3 regions of the Allobosea sp. GW822-FHT05A11 genome follow, and region 3 is predicted to be linked to each of the others. Evidence: predicted binding sites of a transcription regulator. Region 3 holds the regulator's gene; each other region holds the start of a gene.

Region 1 (6,644 bases), on a different contig from region 3:
CCCGATCCTGAGCGAGATCCCCTCCTCGCTTCAGCTCGTCGGCATCGTGCTGATCATCGGCGGCCTGTTCGTGGCGTCATGGCGCCGACCGACGCGCCAGTCCAAGCAGGATCAGGTTCCAGATCACGGCAATGGCGAGGCCGAGCCCCAGCGCCGTCCATGAGCCCCAGGGCACGGCGGCGAGATGCACCGCCGCCAGCCCCAGCCCGGCACCCAGCAACCCGAGCGCGCTGCTGCCGATGACCGCCGCTGCGGCCGGGCCGCCGGCGCGCGTATGCAGGATGATGATCAGGCTCGACAGGATGATCGGCAGGCCGGCGAGGATGCCGGACCATTGCGGGCCGACGCGTTCGCTGAGGCCGGTCACGATGCCGACCAGCGCCGCGACGCAGGCCGCGCGGATGGGGATGGCATAGCGCGAGATCCCGGCGGGAGGCTTGGCGCGCACTTTGAGATAGGGCCGTACCAGTTGGTGCACGACGAACAGCGCCAGCACGGTCAACATCGTGAGCGGGAGCACAGGCAGCGCCATGCTGCGGAGAGCCAGCAGCAGCACCGTCCAGATCGCCAACGCTCCGCCGAGGGAGGCAACCACGCCATGGCGCTGGGCCAGCAGCACATAACTCAGCACGAAGCTGGCATGGGTGGCATTGGCATTCATCGTGCCGAGCGCGGCACCCGCGATGAAATCCGGACCATGGTCGAGCGCCAGGAAGACGAGGACCGGTCCGAGCGAGATCGGCAAGGTCGCGATCATCGCCGCCATCAACGGCCCGGCGCGCTCGGCCAGCATCGAGCAGCTCACGACCACTGAGGCCGCGAGCGCCATCTTGAGAGGCAGCAGGGCGAGGCCCGTGCTCAAGCCGGCTCGCCCCTTTCCCAGCCTTCGCGGGTCTCGGCGATGAAGTCGTCGAGGCGCCCGGCGGCGATGGCGGCGCGCAGGCCCGCCATCAGGTCCTGATAATAGGCGAGGTTCACCCAGGTCAGCAGCATCTTGCCGAGCATCTCCTCGGCCTTGACGAGATGGTGCAGATAGGCGCGCGACCAGCCATTGGCCGCCGGGCAGGAGGATTGCTCGTCGATCGGGCGCGCGTCTTCCGCGTGCTTGGCGTTCTTCAGGTTCATCCGGCCGAAGCGGGTGAATATCTGGCCATGGCGCCCGGCCCGCGTCGGCATCACGCAGTCGAACATGTCGATGCCCCGTGCCACCGATTTCACGATGTCGTCCGGCGTGCCAACGCCCATCAGGTAGCGCGGCTTCTCCTGCGGCAGATGCGGCTCCACCGTCTCGATCATCGCCAGCATCACGTCCTGCGGCTCCCCGACCGCGAGCCCGCCGACGGCATAGCCCTTGAGGTCCATGGCAGCGAGTTCGCGCGCGCTCTCGACGCGCAGATGCGGCACGTCCCCGCCCTGCACGATGCCGAACAGTGCCCGTCCGGGATGGTCGCCGAAAGCCGTTTTGCAGCGCTCCGCCCAGCGCAGCGACAGCCGCATCGCCTTCTCCGCGATCTTCTCCTCGCAGGGCAGCGCCACGCATTCGTCGAGCTGCATCACGATGTCGGAGCCGAGCAGGTTCTGGATCTCGACCGAGCGCTCCGGCGTCAGCACATGTTTCGAGCCGTCGATATGCGAGCGGAAGGTCACGCCCTCCTCGGTCAGCTTGCGCAGATTGGCGAGCGACATCACTTGGAACCCGCCGGAATCCGTCAGGATCGGGTGCGGCCAGTTCATGAATTTGTGAAGGCCGCCGAGCTTTGCGACACGCTCGGCACCGGGCCGCAGCATCAGGTGATAGGTGTTGCCGAGCACGACATCCGCGCCGAGCGCCCTCACCTGCTCGGGATACATGCCCTTGACGGTCGCGGCGGTGCCGACCGGCATGAAGGCCGGCGTGCGGATGACGCCGCGCGGCATGCTGATCGCGCCGGTGCGCGCCGCGCCGTCGCGGGCCGCGACCTTGAAGGTGAATTCGGATGTGGCAGCGGTTTCGGGCTGCATGGCTTGGGGCTGAACGGTCATGGCCTGCGAGGTAGAGCAGCGCGCGGATTTAGGGAAGAGACCCGCGCGCCGGATGGCCTTTCGCCGCCGTCATGCGCGGGCTTTAGCCCTTCGGCACCGCCGCCGCGTAGATCTCCGGCTTGAAGCCGACAACCGTCTTGCCTTTGCCCAAGTCGAGCACCGGCCGCTTGATCATCGAGGGCTGCGCCAGCATCAGCGCGATCGCCTTCTCGGCATCGAGCCCCTGCTTCTCGGCCTCCGGCAATGCCCGGAAGGTCGTGCCGGCGCGGTTCAGCACCGTCTCCCAGCCGTGCTCCTTGACCCAACGCTCAAGCGAGGCCTTGTCGATCCCGCTCGCCTTGTAGTCATGGAACGCGACCGCGACGCCATGGCCGTCGAGCCAGGAGCGCGCCTTCTTCATCGTGTCGCAGTTCTTGATGCCGTAGATCGTGATAGCCACGTCGCGAACCTCTCAGGCCGGACGCTTCGGGCTGTCGAGGCCGCGCTGCACGGCCGGGCGCGACAGGCAGCGCTCCAGCCAGATCGGCACATGGGTCAGCTTGGCATAGTCGACGAGCTCGCCCGCGCCATAGAACCCGACGAGATTGCGCACCCAGCCGAGGATCGCGATATCGGCGATGCTGTAGTCGTCGCCCATGATCCAGGTATGGCTCGCCAGCCGGCTCTCCAGCACGCCGAGCAGGCGCTTGCTCTCGTTGGCGTAGCGATCACGCGGGCGCTTGTCCTCGTATTCGCGGCCAGCGAATTTATGGAAGAAGCCGAGCTGGCCGAACATCGGCCCGATCGCCGCCATCTGGAAGAACACCCACTGGATGGTCTCGTAGCGGGCGGCAGGGTCCTTCGGCAGGAGCTTGCCGGTCTTCTCGGCGAGATAGAGCAGGATCGCGCCCGACTCCCACAGGCCGAAGGGCTTTCCGTCCGGGCCGTTGGGGTCGATGATCGCCGGGATCTTGCCGTTGGGGTTCAGCGACAGGAATTCCGGCCCCCAGGTCTCGTTCTTGCCGATATCGATGAGATGCGGCTCGTAGGGCAGCTCCAGCTCCTCCAGCGCGATCGAGACCTTCACGCCGTTCGGCGTCGGCAGCGAATAGAGCTGGATACGGTCGGGATGCGCGGCGGGCCAGCGCTTGGTGATCGGGAAAGCGGACAAATCGGCCATGAAAGGCTCCGTCTGAATCGGATGAGGCTTCGGCCGGGAACGATAGAGCCGGCCGCGCCCAAAGCAACGGCACGCGCTCCCGATTGCCGCAAACCGGCCTTGCACGACTGCATGGAGCTCAGCCGAGCGGCCAGGAGCCCAGAATCTGATAGGGCCTGCGATCGATGCTCTCGATCAGGAAGAACTCTCGCACTTGCCAGTGCAACGCCGGCACATCGATGGGCGGGCGCGCAATTCGATCATAGAATATAGTCACGTGTGGCCAGAATTTCTGCTTGTCAGTCATGATCCCGGCCCGCCGTAAGGCTCCGTCAAGAGAGACTGACAAGCCGTTGACCCCAGGCAAGTCCTCCCACGTCGTCAGTGAGAAAGCATGTTTCGGCGCGGCACCGAAACTCGCCCCCTGGTTGAGTTTGACTGCGAAGGAAGTCTTTTGAATCTCCTTTGCAATCGTGCGTGCCATCTCGACGGTCTGCCCGAACGGCCCATCGGGCACCGCAATTCCACGTAAGGTCACATGGTATTTGCCCAAGCCACGCGGCGGCTTCATGGGGCGAAGCCGTTCGTGCAGGGCTTGCGCCAATCCGTGAATCTGCGGTTCGACATCCGCATCCGGAAGGAGCGCGAAAAAATAGCGGGGCGGGCGGCGGCCTTCTCGCGGCCGAAACTCTCGCCCACCGTCGAGGTCGAGAACGAGCTGCATATCTCATTATAGAACAAAACAAGAACGTGACAAGCCCCGAGCCGCCCAGCAAAAATCGCAGGGCCGCCAGTCGCCGCGACAGCCCCACCCGCGCTTGAGCGCCACAGGTCCCGCGTCTAGGCTGCCTTCGGTGGCCGCACGGCCGCCGCTTGCGCCCCCGCCCGGCGGGAGGCACGGATTCCTCTCCTGTCAGGCATGGCTATGGCTTCCTCAGACGCACTCGCCGCGGTCTTCGATCATATCGAGACCAACCGCAGCGCCTTCCTCGACCGCCTCATCGCGTATCTGCGCCACCCCAGCATCAGCGCCGAGAATATCGGCATCGCCGAGGTCGGCCTGCTGCTCGTCGATCTGCTCACGGAGATTGGCCTCGAGACCAGCCTGATCCAGACCGAGGGCCACCCGGTCGTCGTCGCGCGCTGGGAGAAGGCGCCGGGCAAGCCGACCGTGCTGCTCTACGGCCATTACGACGTGCAGCCGCCGGACCCGCTCGACAAATGGGTCTCGCCGCCCTTCGAGCCGACGATCCGCGACCGAAGGCTCTATGCGCGCGGCGTCGGCGACAACAAGGGCCAGCATTTCGCCCAGATCCTCGCGATCGAATCCCATCTCAAGGTCCATGGCGAATTGCCCTGCAACGTCATCCTCGTGCTTGAGGGCGAGGAGGAGATCGGCAGCCCCAACATCGCCGGCTTCGTCCGCGCCAACCCGCATCTGCTGAAGGCCGACCTTGCCGTCACTGCCGATGGCCCGCGCCATGCCAGCGGCGCACCCTCCATCAAGTTCGGCTCGCGCGGCGTCGTCTCCTTCGACCTGCGCTGCCGCCATGCCAGCCGCGACGTCCATTCCGGCAATTTCGGCGGCGTCGTGCCGAATCCGATCTGGACGCTGGTCCATCTCCTCGCGACGATGAAGAACCCCGAAGGTGAGATCACCATCGAGGGGCTGCATGACGACATCGAGCCGCCGACGGCCGAAGAGCTCGAGGCGGTCGAGCGCCTGCCGCTCGACATCGAGGCCTTCAAGAAGGGGGTCGGCCTCGCGCGCCTCGACGCGCCGGCGGACCGCCCCTTCTACGAGCGCCTCTGCTTCCGGCCGACGCTGACGATCAACGGCTTCCATGGCGGCTATGGCGGGCCGGGCACCAAGACCGTGCTGCCGAACGAGGCGCTGGTGAAATGCGACATCCGCCTCGTCGAGGCGCAGGACCCGGAGGATATCATCCGCAAGGTCCGGGCTCACGTCGAAAAGCACGCGCCCGAGGTCGAGTTCATCTGCGAGGAGAAGGGCATGCAGCCCTCGAAGACCTCAATCGGCTCGCCCTATACCGCGCCACTGCGCCGCGCTTTCGTGGCGGCACAGGGCGAGGAGCCCCTGCTGATCCCGGCCGGCTTCGGCAGCCTGCCGAACTACGTCTTCACCAAGATCCTCGGCATTCCCGCCTTCGTGACGCCCTACGCCAATCACGACGAGGCCAACCACGCCCCCAACGAGAACATGACGCTGGACTGCTTCCATAGCGGCGTTCGCACCGGCGCAGCCCTGCTGCACGAGCTCGGGCAGCTCGGAAAGCCGGCCTGAGCGATCTCGCAGACTGGGAGGGCGCTATCTGCCCTTCCAGTTCGGCGTCCGCTTGCCGAGGAAGGCTTCCATGCCCTCACGGAAATCGGCACTGGTGTAGCAGAGCGTCACAAGATCGTGGCCGTCGACACCTGCGGCAGCGGCGGCGGTCAGGCGGCGCATCGCCTCCTTGGTCGCGCGTATGGTGAGCGGCGCATGGCCGGCGATGATCTCCGCCAGCTCGCGCGCCCGGCGCATTAGCGCCTCATGGTCCGGTACCAGCTCGTTATAGAGCCCGATCCGTGCGCCCTCCTCCGCCTCGACCAGTCTGGCGGTGAAGACGATGTCCTTGACCCGCGCCGGGCCGAGAATGGCGTAGAGCCGCCCGTAATTCTCCATCGACAGGCAATTGCCGAGCGTGCGCGCGATCGGGAAGCCGAAACGCGCGGTCTGCGTCGCGATGCGCAGGTCGCAGGCGAGCCCGATCGCCGCCCCGCCACCGGTGAAGGCACCGGAGATCGCCGCAAGCGTCGGCACCGAGCAGCTCTCGATCGTGCCGATCACGGTTTCGATCCGCTCCTCATAGGCCAGCGCATCCTCGGCGCCGGAGAAGGCTCGGAACTGGGCGATGTCGGTGCCGGCCGCGAAGGCCTTGTCGCCCGCCCCGGTCATGACGATGACGCGCGGATCGCCATGCGCGGCCGGGTCGCGGCAGATTTCGGCGATGCGCTCATACATGGCGAAGGTCAGCGCGTTGCGCGCCTGGGGCCGGTTGAGCGTGATCGTGCCGACCCCGCCCTCGACCGCATACAGGATTTCGTCGTTCACGCAGGCTCTCCGTCAGATCACGCCATCGGCCCGCAAGCGCGCGAGCCCGGTTTCGTCATAGCCGAGTTCGGCCAGGATCTCGTCGTTATGCGCGCCGGCCGCAGGCGTCGGCGTCGCGACATCGGCCGGCGTGCGCGACAGCGTCACCGGCTGGCCGATCAGGCGGATATCGCCGAGCTCGGGGTGGTTCAGCGGCTTGGCGATGCCGAGATGACGCACCTGCGGGTCCTCGAACATCTCGTCGACCGCATAGATCGGCCCGGCCGGGACGCTATGGCGCTCCATCGCCTCCAGCCAATGGGCGCTGTCGGCCGCGGCGAAGACTTCCTCGATCAGTTCCCGCAGTTCCGGCCGGCGGGCGAAGCGCTTCTC
Region 2 (6,644 bases), 450 kb from region 3:
TGGCCGGATCGACGAAGGCCTTGATCGGCAGATGGTCGGAGGCGATGCGCGCGAGCGGCGTATCGTGGACCGCGACCTGCGACAGGATTTCCGGGCGGTTGGCGATGATCCGGTCGAGCGCCAGCAAGGGCAGCCCGGCCGGGAAGCTCGGGACCGGCACGGGCATCGCGCCGAAGGCGGCATCGAGCGCGCTCAGTGCCGAGCGGCCGCCGAGGCGCCATTCGTTGAGATCGCCGAGCAGGAGGGTGGGGCGCTCGTCCCGGCTGCGCATCAGGTCGATGATCATCCGGGCCTGCTGCGAGCGCGAGCGCCTGAGCAGGCCAAGATGGGCCGCGACGATCCGAAGTGCCGCGCCGCTCTCGAGGTCGATATCGACGACCAGCGCGCCGCGCGGCTCCAGCCCCGGCAGCGAGACCTGATGGACGTCGCGCACCAGCCCCTGCCGGAACAGCACGACATTGCCGTGCCAGCCATGCGCCGCGGCATTGGTGCTTTCCACGGGAACAGGGACGAGGCCGGTCTCGTCTTTCAGTCGGGCGAGGTCGAGCAGGCCGTGGCGGGCGCCGAAGCGCTTGTCGGCCTCCTGCAGGGCGATGACATCCGGCGCGATCTCGCGGATCACCTGCCCGATCCGGCCGGGATCGAAGCGGCCATCGACGCCGACGCATTTATGGACGTTATAGGAGGCGACCAGCGTGCCTCCAGCACGACCGTTCTCTCCGGCCGAAACGGTGCCGGGGCGGTTGTTGCGCTGGCGCAGCGAGGCGATGATGCTGGCGGGCAGGCTCTGGTTCTTCTTCTGCATCGCTCCGCCGGCTCGTGCTCCGGACCCGCCTTGGTAGGGCGGGCAACGGTTTAGGCGCCTCTGGCATCAGGGATATGACTGCTTCGGCTCAGAGATAGGGCGAGCCGAGCCAGATCAGCCTGTCGATCAGACGCATGACATAGGGCCGGGCGCGCAGGCCGGCAAGCGTGACCGGGGTCGCAGTCGACATCACCGTCTCGATCCGGCGCTCGATCGCGCGGGCGAATCCATGGTCGAGAACCTCGAGGTCGATCTCGAAGTTCAGGCGCAGCGAACGCGGGTCGAGATTGGAGGAGCCGACATAGGCCCAGCTCCCGTCGACGGCGAGGAGCTTGGAATGGTCGAAGGCACCGGTGGAGCGCCAGATCCGGCAATAATTCTTCAGGATCTGGTCGAATTGCGCGGTCATGGCGCGGTCGACCAGCACGAGGTTGTTGACCGAGGGCACGACGATATCGATGTCGACGCCGCGTCGCGCCGCGGTGACGAGCGCGCTGATCAGCTCCTGGTCGGGCAGGAAATAGGGCGACATGATCTTGACCGACTGGCGCGCCACCGACAGTGCACCCATCAACAGCTTGTGATTGGTTTCCAGATAGGAATCCGGTCCCGTGGGCACCGCGCGCGCCAGCACCGGCATACCGCCCCGCGCCAGCTCCGGAATCTCCCAGGCCGGGCCGGCAAGTGCTTCGCCGGTGGCGAAGCACCAGTCCTCGGCTGCGACGGCGAAGAGATCGGCCACCACAGGCCCTTCGATGCGGAAATGCGTGTCATGGGCGAAGGCGTCGCCGGCGAATTCGCGGGTGAAACCCTCGCGGATGTTCATTCCGCCCATGAAGCCGATGATTCCGTCGACGACGATGATCTTCCGGTGCGTCCTGAGATTGGCATAGGGCAGCCGCAGGCCCATGATGATGTTGCCGTTGAAGACGTCGACCGCGACCCCGCCTTCGCGCAGGTGCCCGGCGATGCTCGGCACCGAATAGCGCGCTCCGACCGCGTCGATCAGCACCCGGACCGCGATGCCGCGTTTCTGCGCCTCGATCAGCGCATCGGCGATGCGCAGGCCGATCGGGTCCCGGTCGAAGATGTAGCTTTCCAGGATGATGCTGCGCTCAGCCGCCGCGATGGCGGCGAGCATCGCGCCATAGGCCTCGTCGCCGGTTTCCAGCGTGTCGATGCGGTTGCCGGTGGTCAGGGGGTGGCGGGCGACGCGGTCGCCGAGCGTCTTGAGCGCGAGGAAGCGCCGGCCGAAATGCGTCGCGACCGCCTCGTCCTCGACATGGAAATCGGCCGCCGCCATGCCATGGCCGGGGCGCTGGGCCAGGATCGAGGCACGGCGGATGCGGTTGACCCCGGCGATGGCGTAGAGCAGCGGCCCGATGATCGGCGAGAGGATGATGACGCCGACCCAGCCGATGGCGGCGCGCACCTCGTCCTTGGTCATCACCGCATGCGCGCCGGCGACGGCCGACAGCGCGATCGTGATGACCGCGAGGATATGCGGCCAATAGGTCGAGAGAATCCCCCACATGCCGCTGAGGCTAGAGCATTTCCGAGCGAAGTGGGCGTCGGTTCGCGTGAAGAAATTGCGATAAATGAAAACCGAGAGCCTCGGCGGAGCGGATATTCCGGGCGCTGCTCTTCCGAACGCGCCTCTGCATAAGTCAGCGCCGTGGCCTCGAGAGCTGTTTGCGCAAGCAGCTTCGGAATGACGAGACCCGCCCCGCGTCACTCTCTGGCAGGGGCATGGGGAAGGCGGGGAAGACTCGACTCGCCTTCCGGTGGGGAGCGTTCTATAAAGAACAAAGAGAGAACATAAGCTTTGCCCCATGCCCGAAACCGCCTCGACCCTGTCCGATCTGCGCCGCAGCCTCTCAGAGGCCGCCTTGCGGGGCGGGCCGGTTGCGGCCGGGCGGATCGGCCTCGGCGTGCCTGGGCTGGACGAAGCCCTGAACGGCGGGCTCGCGCGGGCGGCGCTGCATGAGGTTTACGCTGCCGAGGTCGCCGATCTCGCCGCCGCGACCGGCTTCGCGCTCGGCCTCGCGCTGCGGGCGGGGGCGGCAGATGAGAAGGCCGGAGCATTTTCGAGCGAAGCCGCCCCCGGCTCGCGTGAAGAAACGCGGAATGGCTCCAGCGAGCGCTCCATCCTGTGGGCGCGGCAGGATTTCGTCGATGCCGAAGCCGGGCGATTGCACGCGCCGGGATTGAACGAATTTGGCCTCGATCCGTCACGCCTCCTGCTGGTGCGGGCGCGCGACGGCGAGGGCGTGTTGCGGGCGGGCGCCGAGGCGGCGCGCTGTGCCGCGCTGGGCGCCGTGCTGATCGAGCCCTGGGGCGAGCCGCGCCCTTTCGATCTGACCGCAAGCCGCCGTCTCGCCCTGGCGGCGGAAGCCTCGGGCGTGCCGGTGCTGCTGCTGCGCGTGGCCGCTGCCGAGGCGCCGAGCGCGGCGCGCACGCGCTGGCAGGTGAGGGCGCTGGCCTCGCGGGCCTTGGAGGCGAATGCGCCGGGCGCGCCGGCCTTCGCCCTGAGATTGCTGCGCCAGCGTGGTGGCGTGGCCGAGCGTGAGTGGCGTGTGGAGTGGGACCGTGACCGACATCGCTTTGCGGAATGCAGCCTTTTCGATCGATCTTTCCGGACAGACCATGCCGCGCCGCTATCTCGCCCTCTGGTTCCCCTTTCTGGCGACGGACAGATTGCGGCGGACGGGCGCGATACCGGCCTCCGGCGCGCCGGCTGAGAAGCCGCACGTACTGACCGAGATGCAGGGCAACGCCCTGCGCCTCGTCGATTGCGACCAGCGCGCCGTCGATCTCGGCCTGACGCGCGGGATGACGCTGGCCGATGCTCGCGCTCGCATTCCCGATCTCGTCGCGCTGGAGACGCAAGCTCAGGCCGACCACGAATTCCTCGAAGCGCTTGCCGGTTTCTGCGACCGCTTCACCCCGCTGGTCGCGCTCGACGAGCCGCATGGCCTGATCCTCGACATCACCGGCTGCGCCCATCTCTTTGGCGGAGAGAGGGGGCTCGGTAATCTTGCCGGGCGCGCCATGCAGCACGGCGGCCTCAAGGTGAAAGCCGCCATCGCCGGCACGCCTGACGCCGCCCGTGCCTGCGCGCGGCACGGCCGCGGCGGCATCATCCCGCCCGGCCAGGAGGAGGCGCTGTTGCGCCCGCTGCCGACCGCCGCGTTGGATACCGACGCCGAGACCGTGATCGCGCTCTCCCGTGCCGGCCTCAAGACGCTGGCCCATCTCGCGGAGCGCCCTTCGGAAACGCTCTCGGCCCGCTTCGGCGAGGCGCTGGCGGTCAAGCTTCGGCGTATTCTCGGCCATGAGGACCGCCGCATCACGCCCTTGCGCCCGCCGCCCGACTGCGTGGTCGAGCGCCAATTCGCCGAGCCTTTCGCCGATCCGGCGAGCCTTGAGGCCGTGGTCGTCAGGCTGATCGGGGAGGCGGCGCGGGTGCTGGAGATGCGCGGCGAGGGCGGTCGTATCTTCGAACTCGGCTTCTTCCGCAGCGACGGAGCGGTACGCCGCCTCGCCATCGAGACCGGCCGGCCCTCGCGCGATGCCAAGGCGCTGCTCCGGCTCTATCGCGAGCGCATCGAGACCCTGGCCGATCCGCTCGATCCCGGCTTCGGCTTCGATGCGATCAAGCTCGCAGTGCCGCTCTGCGAGCCGCTCGACACGCCGCAGCACAGCCTCGATGGCCGCGCGGTCGAGGAGGAGGCGGTGGCCGACCTGGTCGACCGGCTCGTCACCCGTTTCGGCCGCGACCGGGTGCTGCGTTTCGCGGCGCAGGACACGCATCATCCCGTCCGCGCCGCCAAAGCGCTTTCCGCGGCCGCGCCATTGCCGGAAGCGTCCTGGTCCGGGCCAGAACCGCAGGAGCCGCCGGCCCGTCCGCTCCAGCTCTTCGAGCCGCCCCAGCCGGTCGAGGCCATCGCGGAAGTACCGGATGGCCCGCCGATCCGCTTCCGCTGGCGGCGCCTCATCCATGACGTCGCCCGCGCCGAAGGTCCCGAGCGCATCGCGCCCGAATGGTGGCGCGACGGCTCGGACGAGCCGATGCGCGACTATTATCGCGTCGAGGATGCTGAAGGGCGCCGTTTCTGGCTCTACCGGATCGGCTTCTACGAGGCCGACAGCGCCCCGCCGCGTTGGTTCCTGCACGGGCTCTTCGCATGAATCAGATTGCGAATGCCTTCGCCGAACCCGTTGCCGCCTCGCATTTTTCCTTCCTGCGCGGCGCCTCGCCGGGGCCGCATATGGTGCTGACGGCGCTGCTGCTCGGCTATTCCGGCATCGGCATCGCCGACCGCAACACGGTGGCGGGCGTCGTGCGCGCCTGGGCGGCGCTGAAGCAGTTGCGCGAGGACGGTTTGCCCGCGCCCGACAAGGTCAGGGAGGGCGGCAGCCCCGGGGAGTATTACTGGGCCGAGAGCGCCGAATTCGCCGCCTTGCCTTTCACGCCCGAGCGGATGAAGGCGATGGCGAAGCGCTTCAAGCTCGCGACCGGAACCCGCCTCGTCTTCGCCGACGGCACGCCGGATATCGTCGTCTATCCCGCCAATCGTGACGGCTGGGGCCGGCTCTGCCGCCTGCTCAGCCATGGCAACCTGAAGGACGGCGTGAGGAAGGGCGAATGCCGTCTCGTCCTCGACGACCTCCTGAGCGATGCTCGCGACCTGCTGCTGATCCTGATGCCCGGCCGCAGCCTCGATGGCCTGCCTGCGCTCCTTGCTCGGCTGGATGATGCAGCGCCCGGCGCGGTCTGGCTCGCCGCCAGCATGCACCGGCGCGGCGACGACCGCCGCCGCCTTGCGCGCCTCAAGACTATCGCCACCGCGACCCGCACCCCGCTGATCGCGACCAATGACGCGCTCTATGATTCCATCGCGCAGCGGGACCTGCAGGATGTGCTCAGCTGCATTCGCGAGGGCACTACGATCGAGCGGGCGGGGCGCCTGCTCGAATCCAATGCCGAGCGTCATCTCAAGCCGCCGCAGGAAATGGCCCGCCTCTTCAGGGATGCGCCCGAGGCCATCACCGAGACGCAACATCTCTTCTCCCGTATCGAGTTCGATCTCGGCCAGCTCAAATACGAGTACCCCGACGAGCCGATCCCGCCCGGCTGGAAGGATCAGGACTGGCTGGTCGAACTGGTCCGCCGCTGCTGCCTGATCCGCTACCCTGAGGGCGTGCCGGAGAAGGTCGAGAAGCTCTTGGCGAAGGAACTCGATCTGATCGGGAAGCTCGAATACGCCCGCTATTTCCTGACCATCCGCCAGATCGTCGAATTCGCCGAGAGCAAGGGTATCCTCTGCCAGGGCCGCGGCTCGGCCGCCAATTCCGCCGTCTGCTACGTGCTCGGCATCACCGCTGTCGACCCCGCCGAGAACGACGTGTTGTTCGAGCGCTTCATCTCGACCGAGCGCAAGGAGCCGCCCGATATCGACGTCGATTTCGAGCATGAGCGGCGCGAGGAGGTGATCCAGTGGATTTACTGGAAATACGGCCGACATCGCGCCGGAATCGCCGCGACCGTGATCCATTACCGGCCGCGCAGCGCCATCCGCGAGGCCGGCAAGGTGCTGGGCCTGACCGAGGACGTCACAGCCCGCATCGCCGATACGAATTGGGGTAGCTGGGGCAGCGAGATCGGCGATGCCCGCGTCCGTCAGGCCGGGCTCGATCCGACCAATCCGACGATCCGCCGCGCCGTCGATTTCGCCACCCGGCTCTTGGGCTATCCGCGCCATCTCTCGCAGCATGTCGGCGGTTTCGTTTTGTCGCGCGGGCGCCTCGACGAGACCGTGCCGATCGGCAACGCCGC
Region 3 (6,644 bases):
GTCACCGAGCGACTGGCGCCGCGCGTGCCGGTTGATCGGATCGTCATCAGCGAAAGCGGCATCTTCACGCATGAGGACATCGCCCGGCTCAATCCGATCGGCGTCAACAGCTTCCTCGTCGGCGAGAGCCTGATGCGGCAGGCCGACGTCACCGCCGCGACGCAGGCGCTGCTGACCGGCAAGGCCGTCGCGGCGTGAGCCGGCTCAGCCATCTCGACGCGCAAGGCCAGGCGCATATGGTCGATGTCGGCGGCAAGGCCGAGACGACCCGCATGGCGACCGCCGAGGGCCAGGTGGTGATGGCGCCGGAGACGATCGCGATCGTGCGCGACGGCAACGCCAAGAAGGGCGACGTGCTCGGCACCGCGCGCCTCGCCGGCATCATGGCGGCGAAGCGTACGCATGAATTGATCCCGCTCTGCCACCCGCTGCTGCTCAGCAAGATCGCCGTCGATCTCGCGATCGACGAGGCCCTGCCGGGCGTGCGGGTGCGCGCGGAGGTGAAGATGAAGGGCCAGACCGGCGTCGAGATGGAGGCACTCACTGCCGTCTCCGTCGCCTGTCTCACCGTCTACGACATGGTCAAGGCCGTCGACCGGGCGATGCGGATCGAGAACATCCGCCTGCTGCACAAATCCGGCGGCCAGTCCGGCGATTACGAGGCGAAAGCTAGCTGATGGCGCTCACCCCGGTCCCCGTCGCGCGCAAGGCGCTGCTCGACAGCATTCCGGGGCCGACCGGGGCGGAAACCCTACCGCTGGCGCAATGCGCCTGGCGGGTGCTCGCCGGCGAGGTCAAGGCGCTCAGGACGCAACCGCCCTTCGCCAATTCGGCCATGGATGGCTATGCCGTGCGCGGCGACGAGATGGCGGAAGGCGTTTCGCTCACTGTCATCGGCGAATCCGCTGCCGGCCGGGCCTTCGATGGATCGGTCGGGCCGGGACAGGCCGTCCGCATCTTTACCGGCGCGCCGATGCCTGAAGGTGCCGACACCGTCCTGATGCAGGAGGATGCCGACGGCGTCGGCGGCCCGGTGATTCAGGTCCGCGTGCCGCCGGCGAAGGGCAAGTTCCTGCGCGCCGCGGGGCTCGATTTCCACGAAGGCAACGTGCTGCTGCAAGCCGGGCGCGTGCTCGACAGTGCCGCGCTCGGCCTTGCCGCTGCGATGGGGCATCCGACTTTGCCTGTCCGGCGGAAGCCTCGGGTGGCGATTCTCGCCACCGGAGACGAACTGGTGGCGCCGGGCGAGCCGGTCGGCCGCGACCAGATCGTCGCCTCGAACTCGTTCTCGCTCGCCGCTTTGGTCGAGAAGGCTGGTGGCACTGTCATCGATCTCGGCATCGCCCGCGACGACCATGCCGATCTCGCCAGCAAGATCGCGCAAGCCCGCGAGGCCGATGCCGATGTGCTGATCACGCTGGGCGGTGCCTCCGTCGGCGCGCATGACCTCGTGCAGGAGGCATTGACGCGCGCCGGCATGGCCCTCGGCTTCTGGAAGATCGCAATGCGGCCGGGCAAACCGATGATGACCGGGCGCCTCGGCCGGATGGTCGTGGTTGGGTTGCCCGGCAATCCGGTCTCCTCAATCGTCTGCGGCCATCTCTTCGTGCTGCCCTTGATCGAGGCGCTGCTCGGCATAGCGGATGCCGATCGCGACCGCAGCATCCCCGCCATTCTCGGCCGCGACATGCCCGGTAACGACGAGCGCGAGGATTACCTGCGCTCGGAGCTCACGCTGACGCCGGAAGGCTGGGTGGCGACGCCCTTCGACCGGCAGGATTCCTCGATGCTGGGAACATTGGCGCGGGCGCAGGCCCTGACGATTCGGCCCGCCCATGCCGCTCCCGCGAAGAAAGGCGAGGCCTGCCGCATCCTGCCCTTGCGGTAGCGGCTTGCGGAACACAAGCAGAACGCGTATGGTGTTCGTGCTTTGTTTCGAATCTGCGCATTGAGGGGCTGGCGGCGACCATGCTGACACGCAAGCAACACGAACTCCTGCGCTTCATCCAGGAACGCTTGCGCGAGAGTGGCGTGCCGCCCTCCTTCGACGAGATGAAGGATGCGCTCGACCTGCGCTCGAAATCCGGCATTCACCGCCTGATCATGGCCCTGGAGGAGCGCGGCTTCATCCGCCGCCTGCCGAACCGGGCGCGCGCGCTCGAAGTCATCAAGATGCCGGACGGGCTCGGCGCGCCTCAGGCGCGGCCCCGCTTCAGCCCGGCCATCGTCCAGGGCGGCCTGGGCTCACAGCCCAGCATGGCCAAGCCGCGCCCTGCCGAGGACGACAGCCGGCATTCCATCGCCATCCCGGTGATGGGCCGCATCGCGGCGGGTACGCCGATCTCGGCGATCCAGAGCCGCAGCCACACCGTCTCGCTGCCGCCGGACATGCTCGGCTCCGGCGAGCATTACGCGCTGGAAGTGCGCGGTGATTCGATGGTCGAGGCCGGCATTCTCGATGGAGACACCGTCGTCATCCGCAGGCAGGACACGGCCAATACCGGCGACATCGTCGTGGCACTGATCGATGACGAGGAAGCGACGCTGAAGCGCCTGCGCAAGCGCGGCTCCTCGATCGCGCTCGAAGCGGCGAACCCGGCCTACGAGACCCGCGTGCTCGGCCCCGACCGGGTCAAGATCCAGGGCCGGCTGGTCAATCTGATGCGGCGCTACTGAAGGCGTTCGGTGTCGGCCTCGGCTTCGTTATCGGCGGCCGGTGCGGGCTGTGCGGTGACCGACTGATTGGTGGGACGCGTGCCTGGCTCCGTCAGGCGCCGCTCGCGCCGGCGGCTCCAGGGCCGCTCACTGTCGGACTGCTCCGCGATATGGCTGCTCCATCCCGACGCCGTCCGGTAGAGCGAGGTCGCGCCGTCGCGCGATAGCATCATGCGCTCGACCAGCCTGGCCTTGCAGGTGCCGCCCCAGGGGACGGCGGTGACGACGAGGTCGGCGCGCTGGCAATCCTCGATGATGGCGAGTCGCTCGCGCGTATAGGAGATTGTGCGCTTGTCGGCGGTCTGCGCAACGCATGCCAGCCGGTCGCAGGCGATGCCGGCGCGCAAGCTGGGATCGTTGGGCGAGCGGCTGTCGCCATCGGCGGCGAGCCATTGCTGCAGGACGAAGCGGCTGGGCTTGCCCGCGATGGCGAGGCGGCCATCGGGACCGCGCACCGCCAGCCCGGAGCCGTCGCGCTCGATCAGGATCTCCGGCCGCTCCGGCTTTCCGGCGAACGCGACGCCGAGGATCAGCGGCAGGGCCGCAAGCCAACGCCAGGCCGTGGTCCAGAGCGTCAGCCAAAGAAGCGTTAGCGCGAAGCCAGCCAGCACGCCTGAGCCGAAAGCCGCCACCGTCACGGTGGAATGGTCGATGGCCGCGACCCAATGCGCCACCTTGAGGACGACGTCGGAGGCGAGCCCCATCAAGGCCCAGGCCGGCCAGTCCAGCCCGAACGGATAGGCGAGCACGCCGAACACCGCCGCCGGCATGACGAAGAGCGAGACGAAGGGCAGCGCCATGGCGTTGCCGAGCAGGCCGAAGGGATTGAAGGTCTGGAAGTGATAGGCTCCGAAGGGGGCTGTCGCGGCCGTCGCCAGCATGGTGGTGACGAGGATGCCGAGCGCCGCCGTCCAAACGGCTCCGAGCGGCCAGGGCAACACGCGCGGCGGCTCGGTGCGGCTTCGCCCTTCCCAGCGTTCCGCGAAGGCGATCAGCGCCGCGACCGCACCGAAGGACATCTGGAAGCTCGGCCCGAGCAAGGCCTCCGGCTCGCGCAGCAGCACGATCATCGCTGCGAGCGCGAGATTGCGCATGCTGAGCGCGGCGCGGTCGACAAGGATCGCGCCGAGCATGACCAGCGTCATGATGAGCGAGCGCTCGGTCGCGACATCGCTCCCGGAAAAGATGCAATAGGCGGTCGCGCCGAGCATCGCCGCTGCCGCCGCGATCTTCTTGACCTGCCAATGCAGCGCCACCGTCTGCGACAGGACCAGCAGCGCCCGGACCAGCCAGAAGATCGTGCCGGCGGCGAGCACCATATGCAGGCCCGAGATCGAGACAATATGTTATCTGATTATTTTACTTCGATCCCGTGCAATGCTTGCCTCTCAGGATCCAACTCAAGCCAAACTATTCACTGTCGATTCCGTGCGCACCCCGGCTTCTTCATATCGCCAATCCGGGATCGACCAGACGCGGATCCTATCCAGCAAATCAGAATCATTGACCGTGACGTGCAACCTGGGCACGTGTGGCGCTAGGCTTCGATCTAGGAGGAACGGCCGATTTCATCCGCAGCATTGACCGATGCCGCCTTCGAAGAAAGGCCTTCCACGCACCCTTCCCTAACCCCGCGTGAGCACATCGCGCGAGTCGCGGATCGCAAGATCAAAGGGTTTCTGGGGACGATCGATGAAACCGGCGAATATTACGATTCGGTCCACAAGCAGAATCAGAGCCTGTCGCAGCACATCATAGCGGACTACCACGGCCGGTTCCTGATCGAGCTGATCCAAAACGCCAACGATGCGCACGCCAAATGGCGGCGCGATGGCGAGATAGCCTTGCTTCTGGCCAGCGACGAGGGCGATTGCGGTACTCTCTACGTAGCAAACCGGGGCCAGCCTTTCGGGCGCAAGAACGTCGATGCCCTTTGCGAAATGGGTCTGTCCAGCAAGCCCCCAGGCGAAGCCGTCGGTAATAAGGGTCTGGGATTTCGTAGCGTGCGTCACGTGACCGACACGCCCGAAATCTTCTCACGTATGGTGGAGGATGGTCCAGGGACCGGCTTCGACGGCTATCGCTTCACCTTCGCCCGCGGTCCCGAACTCGATCCGCTGCTGCCGGATGATAGGAGGAGAGAGCTGGCGCGCGATGATCTGCCGGCGTTCTACATTCCCCGATGGATCGAGGAGGTCCCGGCAGCCGTTCTTGAGTTCGCGGAGCGCGGGTTTTCCACCGTCATCCGACTGCCGCTTCGAAATGCCCCGGCATTGGAGGTGGTGCGGACGGAAATGGTCGGTCTCGCGAAGGCCGACGCCCCGATGCTCCTGTTCCTGCGGCGGATCAGCAGGCTCGAGGTTCGCATCGAGGGGCAGAAGCTCCCCGAGCAAGCCATGTCGCTGGTTTTCGAAAGAAGCGAGGCGACGGTGGCCGACGGTTCCGGCCCCATGCTCGTGGATCTCGGTGTGAGCGGACGATTCTGGGTCGCCCACACCGACATCAACGAGTCCGAGATGCAGGCGGCGGTAACCCACGGCCTCGAATCGGGAGCGCTTCCGCAGAGTTGGCGCGGCTGGAAAGGCGCCGGTGAGGTCGCACTCGCCGTACCTCTGGGCGACGAACGCCCCGGCTTCAATCCCCGTCTGTACACGTTCCTGCCCATGGGGCGTGGCGCGACCTCGCCATTCCGGGGACATTTGCACGGCAGCTTCTTTCCAAGTTCGAACCGCGTGAGCCTCGACCCCACCGTTAGGGTGAACGCGTTGGTCTTGGAACATGCCGTCGAGCTGGCTTCGGAGACGGCCCGGTGGCTAGAGCTTCGCAGCGCGATGGAAAGGGACGTCACGGTTCCGATCGTCGCGGCGGTCCGGGCAGCCGTGGACCTCTTGCTCTGGAAGACGCCAACGAGCCTCCTCGAGCGCGATGCGGAAGTCGATGCCGACGAAGGGGAAGAAGACGATGCGATCGACCTCGGCAAGGCCATGGCCGCCGAGATTGTGCGACGCTGGTCGGCGACCTCGTTGGCCGACGCTGCGTTCGTGCCGTGCTTGGGCGATTGGACCGGAGATCGTCTGGCTCGTCCCGAATTGGGGCCGGTCGCCTGGACCACTCCGACAAGGGCGAGGCGGCCGACCACGATCGGCAAGACGTTCTCCCTGGACGTTCTCGCGCGCCACGGAGCCGCCGCCGGCGTCGCGCCGGTCTGGGCAGGGCTCGGGCAGAGGCGCTCGGAACTCCTTGCAGATTTCCTTCGGCAACACGCCGGAGGACACTTCAAGGATCGGATGACCAACACCGAGCGCGCGCAGATCGCGGAGGGTCTCGCGAGGGACTTGGCAAAGGCTAAGAAGGCCGACTGGGTAAAGTGGACGGCCTTCTATCAAGAGCTTTCGGAATTCGTGGGCACCGATGCGGCCGCGCTCGCCGGCCGCGAAATCCTGATCTGCCAGGACGGCAGCCTTAGGGCGACGCGTTCGGCCGCGCCCTTGGAAAGGACCGCCACCGACGGTGCGACGCGTCGCAAGCGACGCGAGCCCCGTGAGGCGATGGTGTTCATGCCGCCGCGCCGGGGCGAGGCCGAGGACGGTATCGGCGAGGACTTCTATCCGCCGGTGCCGGCGAGAGAGTTCTTCGCCTTCCTGAACGATGGGCTGCCGTGGTATTCCGAGCTTGCGACCGCTCGTCAATTTCTAGAGGAGGACTTGGTTGCGCCGTTCGAAAGTGAGGCGCTGCTCACCCGCATTTCCCAAATCGTCGAGCGGGACGGTACAAGGAAGGTCATGTCCGCATGCCTTCGCTGGGCCTTCGCGATCTGGCGTCGGTCCGTCGCGGTCAAACGGCCGGTCGCGCTGGGCCCCAACTATCGACTTTTCGTCCCGACGATGCAGGGCGAGTTCATTCGCGCCGCCGATGCGGTGTTTTCGTCG

The links. Region 3 encodes LexA, which represses DNA repair genes until DNA is damaged. Its sites were predicted from a motif close to TGTTCNNNNTGTGTTCNG; they were not measured.
Region 1: the regulator LexA is predicted to act here: its motif matches at 3,894-3,911, upstream of AC1RLU_RS15660 (2'-5' RNA ligase family protein).
Region 2: the regulator LexA is predicted to act here: its motif matches at 2,607-2,624, upstream of AC1RLU_RS07985 (ImuA family protein).

Annotation. Positions count from the first base shown of each region.
Region 1 covers NZ_JBXAMI010000004.1:366,031-372,674, reverse strand. Annotated here, with positions in the region: gene AC1RLU_RS15685 (DMT family transporter) at 1-163, shown strand, start outside; gene AC1RLU_RS15680 (hypothetical protein) at 77-862, opposite strand; gene tgt (tRNA guanosine(34) transglycosylase Tgt) at 859-2,022, opposite strand; gene AC1RLU_RS15670 (ArsC family reductase) at 2,105-2,461, opposite strand; gene AC1RLU_RS15665 (glutathione S-transferase N-terminal domain-containing protein) at 2,474-3,181, opposite strand; gene AC1RLU_RS15660 (2'-5' RNA ligase family protein) at 3,300-3,884, opposite strand; gene AC1RLU_RS15655 (M20/M25/M40 family metallo-hydrolase) at 4,086-5,465, shown strand; gene AC1RLU_RS15650 (enoyl-CoA hydratase/isomerase family protein) at 5,490-6,272, opposite strand; gene AC1RLU_RS15645 (CaiB/BaiF CoA transferase family protein) at 6,285-6,644, opposite strand, start outside.
Region 2 covers NZ_JBXAMI010000002.1:566,271-572,914, reverse strand. Annotated here, with positions in the region: partial or broken gene AC1RLU_RS07995 (endonuclease/exonuclease/phosphatase family protein) at 8-805, opposite strand; gene AC1RLU_RS07990 (phospholipase D-like domain-containing protein) at 894-2,339, opposite strand; gene AC1RLU_RS07985 (ImuA family protein) at 2,695-3,546, shown strand; gene AC1RLU_RS07980 (Y-family DNA polymerase) at 3,452-4,996, shown strand; gene AC1RLU_RS07975 (error-prone DNA polymerase) at 4,993-6,644, shown strand, end outside.
Region 3 covers NZ_JBXAMI010000002.1:112,485-119,128, forward strand. Annotated here, with positions in the region: gene trpC (indole-3-glycerol phosphate synthase TrpC) at 1-198, shown strand, start outside; gene moaC (cyclic pyranopterin monophosphate synthase MoaC) at 195-677, shown strand; gene AC1RLU_RS05975 (molybdopterin molybdotransferase MoeA) at 677-1,888, shown strand; gene lexA (transcriptional repressor LexA) at 1,969-2,676, shown strand; gene AC1RLU_RS05985 (ComEC/Rec2 family competence protein) at 2,670-4,058, opposite strand; gene AC1RLU_RS05990 (protein NO VEIN domain-containing protein) at 4,296-6,644, shown strand, end outside.